Regions from separate parts of the Enterobacter ludwigii genome, predicted to be linked through region 1. Evidence: predicted binding sites of a transcription regulator. Region 1 holds the regulator's gene; the other holds the start of a gene.

The links. Region 1 encodes CRP, which controls carbon source genes, mostly activating them, when cyclic AMP is high. Its sites were predicted from a motif close to ATGTGANNNNNNTCACAT; they were not measured.
Region 2: cdd (cytidine deaminase) is a predicted target of CRP. The motif match lies at 2,298-2,315, and genes of this name have one in related genera.

Annotation. Positions count from the first base shown of each region.
Region 1 covers NZ_CP017279.1:2,883,568-2,887,971, reverse strand. The annotation lists gene BH714_RS13600 (YccS/YhfK family putative transporter) at 1-1,803, opposite strand, end outside; gene crp (cAMP-activated global transcriptional regulator CRP) at 1,861-2,493, opposite strand; gene BH714_RS13590 (OsmC family protein) at 2,805-3,209, shown strand; gene BH714_RS13585 (phosphoribulokinase) at 3,276-4,145, opposite strand; gene BH714_RS13580 (YheU family protein) at 4,176-4,394, opposite strand; gene BH714_RS13575 (hydrolase) at 4,391-4,404, opposite strand, start outside.
Region 2 covers NZ_CP017279.1:2,410,567-2,414,970, reverse strand. The annotation lists gene BH714_RS11365 (glutamine synthetase family protein) at 1-386, opposite strand, end outside; gene sanA (outer membrane permeability protein SanA) at 508-1,227, opposite strand; gene cdd (cytidine deaminase) at 1,355-2,239, opposite strand; gene BH714_RS11350 (CidB/LrgB family autolysis modulator) at 2,369-3,064, opposite strand; gene BH714_RS11345 (CidA/LrgA family protein) at 3,061-3,459, opposite strand; gene dusC (tRNA dihydrouridine(16) synthase DusC) at 3,654-4,404, shown strand, end outside.

The DNA of each region.
Region 1 (4,404 bases):
CGTATGTTCCCGCGCCAGCGTGGTCATGGCGTTGATATGCTCAACGATAAACTGGCTGTGCGTCACCCAGAGCTTCATGTCCGCCAGATAGTGCGAGTTAAAGCCGGGCTCCTGCATGGCCTGATTCAGCGAGTTAAACAGGGCGTTATGCGCCTGGTTGACCTTCATCCGCTGATACGCCAGCGGAGAGGGCTGCGGGTCGTCACTCAGGATCAGGCGAATGGCCTGCTGGTCGGCCTCCAGCGCATCATGGGCGTTCTGTCTGAGCAGCCCGCTTTGCCACTGAGGCCACAGCCAGACCATGCCGCCAAAGGCAATCAGGCAGCCGATCAGGGTATCGACCAGCCTGGCGATAATAAACTGCTCGCCGTTGAGCGTGAGCAACTGCAGGGTATACACCGCCGTTACCGTAAAGCCCACCATCGCCCAGCCGTAGTTTTTGCGGATGATCAGGTAGCTCACCATCGTGATCACCAGCATCCCTGCCAGCGTATAGCCTTCCGGCACGTGAAAGTGCAGCGTAACGCCCGCAATGATCAGCCCCGCCATCGTTCCGCCTGCCCGGTGCAGAATGCGCACCCGCGTCGCGCCATAGCCGTTCTGGGTGACAAACAGGATGGTCATTAAAATCCAGTACGGTTTGGGCAGATGTAGCGCCATGCCCATCAGGCTGGCAATGCTCAGCATCACGCTAATTCGCGCGGCGTTGCGCAGGGCAGATGATTTAAGGGAGAGGTAGCTTCTGAGCGCCGGCAGCAGCGGCAGGCGTTTTTGTTTGTCGGCCATCAGGTCGCGCGGATAAAGCGGACGCTGGGTTCGTAACACGCGGGCGATACGGCTGAAGTGCCAGGCAGCAAACTGACCCACCGGGTTGTCTTCATGCTGACGGGCAATCTTCTCCAGCGCGCCGAGCTGTTTGTCCATGTTAAAGCGCGTGGGGTAGCGGTGATACAGAATATCGTCAGCCAGCACCCGAAGGCGCGCGGAGACGGTTTGCGCGTTCCAGCGGATCACCGCTTCGGCATGGCTGCGCTCGACCAGTTTTTGCACCTCCTGCGGCTGGTGCAGGCTCACGGAGATATGCTCCTGTAAGTCCAGCCCCACCTGGAAGACGCGCAGCAGCCGCTTATATTCGTGGTTCTTATTGGCGGCGAGCATATGTAGCTGCTGATAACACTGGCTTATCAGGTCCACCACCTTTTGCTGACGCGTCAGCAGCGGCGGCAGTGATTTTTCTGGATCGGTATGCTGGGTGAGCAAGGTGTATTTGGCTTCACAGTAATCCGCCAGCTGCACGTAGAGCAGGCTCAGGGATTCCCGCAGGGGCTGTTCCCGCCACAGCCAGAACCAAAACCAGTTAAACAGCCCGTACCACAGCGTACCGAGGGCGTAGATCAGCAGCGGCTCCCACACCGGCATGTTACCCGCAAGGCTCAGCGTGAAGATGGCGGCAATCAGCGACGCGGGAAGCAAACGCGCGTGCAGTGAGCTGATTTCAGCGGTTACGCCCAGGGTCATCGCCAGGACGGTGAGGATCAGCGGCAGCGGGATATCGCGGGCCAGCAAAAGCTGCACGGCGAGGCTACAGCCCGCAAACAGCGAGCCGCCCACGATCAGCCGTTTGAAAAAGCGCTTATGCGGTGTATCCAGACCGGCAATGTTGCAGCAGGCGGGAACGAGAGAGAAGAGCAGACCTTGCTGAAGATGGCCCAGAATCAGGCCCACGGCCACAGGAAGGCACAACACCAGCGTTTGTCGCAGTGCGTAGTTAACTTCCGGGTGATAAATCAGCCTGCGCCACATGGGGAATAGAGACAAAAACGGCGTGACACCTTGCGATGGCACGCCGTTTGAGCGGAATTAACGCGTTCCGTAAACCACGATGGTTTTACCGTGTGCGGAGATCAGGTTCTGATCTTCCAGCATTTTCAGAATACGGCCCACTGTTTCACGGGAGCAACCGACAATCTGACCGATTTCCTGACGGGTAATTTTAATTTGCATGCCATCAGGGTGAGTCATCGCATCGGGTTGTTTCGCCAGATTCAGCAGGGTCTGAGCGATACGGCCGGTCACGTCCAGGAAGGCGAGGTTACCCACTTTCTCAGATGTCACCTGCAGACGGCGCGCCATCTGCGAAGAAAGACGCATCAGGATGTCAGGGTTAACCTGAATCAACTGACGGAATTTCTTGTAGGAAATTTCAGCCACTTCACATGCTGTCTTTGCACGAACCCAGGCGCTACGTTCCTGGCCTTCTTCAAACAGGCCCAGTTCACCGATGAAATCGCCCTGGTTCAGATAAGAAAGGATCATCTCTTTCCCTTCTTCATCTTTGATCAGCACTGCCACCGAGCCTTTGACGATGTAATACAACGTTTCCGCTTTTTCACCCTGGTGAATCAGCGTGCTCTTCGATGGGTACTTATGAATGTGGCAATGAGACAAGAACCATTCGAGAGTCGGGTCTGTTTGCGGTTTGCCAAGCACCATGCGCTGTTATCCTCTGTTATAAGCTGTCACCAGAGTCATAAGATGCATCCGGACTCTGGGGTTGCAATCGAATTCTTACCCATACCCTGGGAAGTCGGCTATCGTAACGTTTCGCAGCCAGTAAAGTTTGATGTCCTCTGCATACATGTGTAACGTCAATGTATTACTGTAGCATCCTGAGTGTTTTAGCATAGCTTTCGCCGCGTGTCTCCTGGTGTCTCGCTTCAGCATGACGCAGGTCGCCTTCCATTGCGAGAAATGTAACGCACGCGTAATCTGTCACCAAAAATGCAACGTTGGAGTGAGTGAATATGCAAGCGCGTGTGAAATGGGTTGAAGGTTTAACGTTCCTGGGCGAGTCCGCTTCAGGACACCAGATTTTGATGGATGGTAACTCCGGTGATAAAGCACCAAGCCCAATGGAAATGGTGCTGATGGCAGCAGGTGGATGCAGCGCAATTGATGTGGTGTCGATCCTGCAAAAAGGCCGTCACGATGTGACCGACTGCGAAGTAAAACTCACCTCAGAACGCCGCGAAGAGGCACCACGCCTGTTCACCCACATTAACCTGCATTTCATCGTCAGCGGGAAAGAACTGAAAGACGCGGCGGTCTCACGCGCGGTCGATCTTTCAGCGGAGAAATACTGCTCGGTCGCGTTAATGCTCGAGAAAGCGGTAAAAATTACGCATTCGTATGAAGTGATCGACGCCTGATATTGGGGGGCATCGTTCACCCCGATGCCCTCACCGAAGCCCTCTCCCACGCGGAGAGGGAAATCATCAGGCGATTTTCTTCCCTTCTATCAACCGCTGCACCAGCGGCATCATAATTAATTCCATTGCCAGCCCCATTTTTCCGCCCGGAACCACTAACGTATTCATGTGCGAAATAAATGAGCCCTGCAGCATCGCCAGCAGCCAGGGGTAATCAATGCCGTCGAGATTGCGGAAATGGATAACCACAAAGCTCTCATCCAGCGACGGGATACTTTTGGCGGCGAACGGGTTAGAGGTGTCCACTGTCGGTACGCGCTGGAAGTTGATATGCGTGCGGGAGAACTGCGGCGTCAGGTAAGTAATGTAGTCTTCCATGGAGCGCACGACGGAATCCATCACCGCCTCGCGTGAATGGCCGCGCTCGCTGATGTCACGCGTCAGCTTCTGGATCCACTCAAGGTTCACGATGGGCACCACGCCAACCAGCAGATCCACGTGACGCGCCACGTCATGCTGCGGCGTCACCACGCCACCGTGCAACCCTTCGTAAAACAGGACGTCGGTCGGTTCCGGCAGCGGTTGCCAGGGGGTAAAGGTGCCGGGCACCTGGTTCCAGGGAACGGCTTCATCGTAGGTGTGCAGATATTTGCGTGACTGCCCCTTGCCGCTCTGGCCGTACTCCTGAAAGGTTTGCTCCAGCAGGCCGAAGTCATTGGCCTCCGGGCCGAAGTAGCTGATGTGTTTACCCAGATCGCGCGCCTTGCGGATAGCCATATCCATCTCCGGGCGCGTGTAGCGGTGAAAGCTATCGCCTTCGACCTCCGCCGCGCGGAGATTCAGTTGGGCGAAAATCTTACGAAAAGCGAGGCTGGTCGTGGTGGTTCCCGCACCACTCGAACCCGTAACGGCAATAACCGGATGTCTGGCAGACATAGCAACTCCCTGACTGGAAAGGTTTAAAGATCAGCCATGAAACGCGTTGCGGGGCATGATATTGACCGTCTCATGCAGTTCAGACCATACCAGCACCACGTCGCCGCTTTTGAGTTGGCGCTTCACATCGTTGACCTTTTGCTCAAGCGAACGTTCATGTTCACCATAATCGGTACCTTCGCGCAAGACAAAGCTTTCAATCAGATTATCGAGCGTTTCGGGGGAGAGATCCTGCCACGGAATAATCATTTTGCACCGT
Region 2 (4,404 bases), 470 kb from region 1:
TGCTGAGGGTCTTGCGAACAGGGGCGCAGGGAACCGCCGACGGGAACGCAGAGCCGGTCGGGCTCATCATCAAGCGGGGCGGCTATTTTGCCTTTATGGTCCATGGAGTAGACGGAGAGGGGGAAGTAACAGCCTTTTTCCAGATTCAGCATGCTTTCCACCGAGAGCCGCTTGCCGCGCATAATGCCATTGATATCGTTCAGGTAAACGTCAATATGTTTTGTCTGCGGGTAACGTTCCAGGTAATCCGCCACTTCCAGCGAGACGTTGTGTTGCATGGCATCAAGTTTGTCATCAAGCCAGAGGCCAGCATTGAGTGCCGTCGGGAGTGATAAACCCGGGAAGTTAAAATAAGGGCGGATATTTTTCAGGAAAAACGCATTCATTATTGAGTTCATAGTCATTCTTCAATGAAGCCGTAGCGGCAGTGAACTCAGCTTAAAAGGGGCGGCGTAAAGGCGGGATAAAAAGCGTTACGCCCGGTATAAAGAAAGTATAAAGGCGAGGCTATTTTTTCTCTTTTTTCTGCATATCAAGCAGTTGTTCTGGCGTGACGGCCGGGTAGCCCTGCGCATCTTCCGGCACTTCATGCATCGCCGGAATGGGTACCAGCGGACCTAAAAAGCGCGGTTCACGTTTGAAGATGTACAGATCGGCCAGAGCGCCAAAACGCGCGCCAAACTCACGTACGCGGACGCTCAGCATATCTTTAGGCGACGGCACGGCGTAGCACTGCGCCTGGATACCCATATGCAGTGCGATAAACAGCGCCCGTTCGCAGTGGAAGCGTTGGGTGATGATGATGAAATCGTTGGTATCGAAAACCTTGCGCGTACGCACGATGGAATCCAGAGTGCGGAACCCGGCGTAGTCGAGCACGATATCGGCCGGATCGACGCCAGCGGCAATCAGGTCTTTGCGCATGGTGACCGGTTCGTTATAGCTTTGCAGCGCATTATCGCCGCTCAGCAGCAGGTAATTCACTTTGCCGCTGTTATACGCGTTCAGCGCGCCCTGAATGCGGTAACGGTAATACTGATTAATCACCCCGGTGCGGTAATACTTGGCGGTACCCAGCACAACGCCGACCTGACGATAGGGCAGGTCCTGCAGGTCGTCAAAGATATACGGAGCCGTTTTCCAGCTCATCCAGCGATCAAGACCCAGCACGATCAACAGCAGTATGCCGACCAGGACAGACAGGCTGTAAAAAGCGCGCTTTAACATGCAGATGGCTCGTACCGAAGGTGAAATTTAACTCAGGCTACTTTACCCGCCTGGTTAGCGCAAGAAACAGCGAATCAACTGAGGGGTTTTTCAGCAAAGCGGCGGGCATTTCTGCCCGCCGGAGGCATTACGCAAGCAAAACACGGTCAATAGTTGAGCAGCCGAGCGCTTTCAGCGTTGCGGCGGTGGCATCCCACTGGATCAACGGCGCGTCGGCTTTCTCTGCCAGAATAGCGCGCTGAATGTCCGGGTAGTCATAGCCATTGAGGCTCAGCAAATTCAGGGCGCCCTGAAGCGGTGGCAGCGTCGGGTTAAAGGCGGCGTTTTCGGCATAGCTGCCGGTGAAGATGCGACCATCACGACACTGCAGCGCCACACCGCTTGGGGAGTGACTGTATGGCGTGTGGCTCTTGTTCGCCGCACGAATCGCGGCTTCGCTCAGCGCATCGCCGGAAAGGGCAAAACCGTGATCCTGTTCATCCATCAGCAGCGTTTTGATGTCGAGATCTTTCGGACCAAACGCGTCAGGCAAGTAATCCCCGAGGGTATGCGGCGCACGGCCTGGCAGATTGATGCGTAACTCCAGCCCGCTGTTCAGCTCGTTCATGAACTGGCGGCAGTGGCCGCAAGGGGTGTAGTTAACGGTAATGGCGCTCAGCGCTTGTTCACCGCGCAGCCAGGCGTGGCTGATGGCGCTTTGTTCCGCGTGAACGGTCTGCTGCATGGTCGCGCCCAGGAACTCCATGTTGCCACCGAAGTACCAGGTTCCGCTTACGCCGCGTGCAATCGCACCGACGTTGAAATGAGAGAGGTCGGCGCGGGCGCAGGCTGCCGCCAGCGGCAGCAACGCGAAGGCCAGCGCGTCGTCGTCCAGCCCTGTGGCTTCTTTCAGTGCCGTGACGTGTTCAGCCGTCAGCAGGGCCGGGAAATGCTCATCCGCCAGAATCGGGGCCAGAGCTGATTGCACATTCTCTGCAAGCTGGGCGAAAGCAGCTTGAAAACGTGGATGCATGGCGTTTGCCTCATAAAGGTTAATGGATCGGTAGTTTACGGAGCCGCCGGGGCTTTATATGTGATCCACTTCTCATTATGTATGCAACTTATGAAAACAAAATGAAATTTGCGCGACGCATCGCAAATTTTAACCCATGACCGCCACAATCAGCGGGAAAATAAACGGTGCGAGCAGGGAGGTGATAATCCCGCAGATCACCAGTGCGAGTGAGCTAAACGCCCCTTCCTGATAATCCAGTTCAGCGCAGCGCGCGGTGCCCAGGGCGTGCGACGCGGTACCCATCGCCAGACCTCGTGCCGCTTTGGTGTGGATACGCATCGCATTCAGCAGGGTATGTCCAAAGACCGCGCCGAGGATCCCCACGAATATCACACACATGGCGCTGATGGCCGGAATCCCCCCCAGGCTGCCGCCCACGGCCATCGCAATAGGCGTGGTGACCGACTTAGGCAGAATAGAGGCCGCAATTTGCGGAGAAGCGCCCATCAACAGCGCCACCGAGGTGCCGGTGATCATCGCCACCAGGCTCCCGACAAAACAGATGGTAATGATGGATTTCCAGCGGGCGCGGATCTGGTGCAATTGCTCATATAAAGGAAAGGCCAGCGCCACCACGGCGGGCTGCAGAAGGTCATTCAAAATTTTGCTGCCGGCAAAGTAGCGTTCATAAGGAATGCCGGTGAGAAGCAGGAACGGGATAATCACCACCATCGCCACTAGCAGCGGATTAAGTAACGGCATTTTGAAACGTGCGGCGAGTTTGCGTGCGGCGAAGAATACTGCCAGCGTTAACGGCAGCGACCACCAGATATTGGCCATCATTGTTTTGTTCCTTTCTGCCCAACCACTTTACGTTCGCCATGCACCAGATGCGAACTCCAGCTTACTACCAGGAAAACCACCAACGTACTGACCGCGCAGGAGACCACAATGGGTCCGAACTGCGCCTGGAGCAAATCAAAATACTGCATAACCCCGACGCCGATAGGCACGAACAGCAGCGCCATATAGCGAATAAGGACAAAGCAGCCAGGGTTAACCCATCTGGCAGGCAGAATTTGCAATGCCAGCAAAACAAAGAGGATCAACATTCCGATGATGCTGCCGGGAATGGTGATGGGAAGCAGGGATGCGATAAAGATTCCGGCATACAGGCAGGCGTAAATCAGGACGAATGCGCGAAGATATTGCCAGATAATGTTCAATGATTTTCTCATGGTGAAAGTCCTTGATGAAACGAATTCATCATACAATTAAACCTAAAAATGTGCCACGGATCACATCATGAATTTTGAGCATACCAGACATTCCGAAATGGAACGTCTGGTATAACCTCACCGGGTTAACCGCCGGGCTTTCCTCATGCCGGGAGAGCGGCTACTATAGCGCGTCTTTTTTCACAGGTACTGCTATGCGTGTTTTACTGGCCCCAATGGAAGGCGTGCTCGACTCCCTCGTGCGCGAGCTTCTGACCGAGGTGAACGACTACGATCTCTGCGTAACGGAGTTTTTGCGCGTGGTCGATATGTTGTTGCCAGTAAAATCATTCTATCGCCTTTGCCCGGAACTGCATCATCAGAGCCGCACCTCTTCCGGCACGCTGGTGCGCATTCAGCTACTGGGTCAGTATCCCGAATGGCTGGCGGAGAACGCGGCCCGTGCCGTAGAGCTTGGTTCCTTTGGGGTTGACCTCAACTGCGGTTGCCCATCAAAACTGGTGAATGGTAGCGGCGGCGGCGCCACCTTGCTGAAAGATCCGGAGCTGATTTACCGTGGCGCAAAAGCCATGCGTGAGGCTGTACCGTCGCATCTGCCGGTGACGGTAAAGGTGCGTCTGGGATGGGACAGCGACGCGCGGCAATTTGAGATTGCCGATGCCGTGCAGCAGGCCGGGGCCACTGAGCTGGTGGTGCATGGCCGCACCAAAGAAGATGGCTATAAAGCCGAACGTATTAACTGGCAGGCGATTGGCGAGATCCGCAAAAGACTCACCATTCCCGTTATTGCCAACGGCGAAATCTGGGATTACGAAAGCGCGCAGGCGTGCCTGAAAGAGACTGGCTGCGATGCGGTGATGATTGGCCGCGGCGCGCTTAACGTACCAAACCTCAGCCGGGTGATTAAATATAACGAACCACGTATGCCGTGGGCTGATGTGGTCA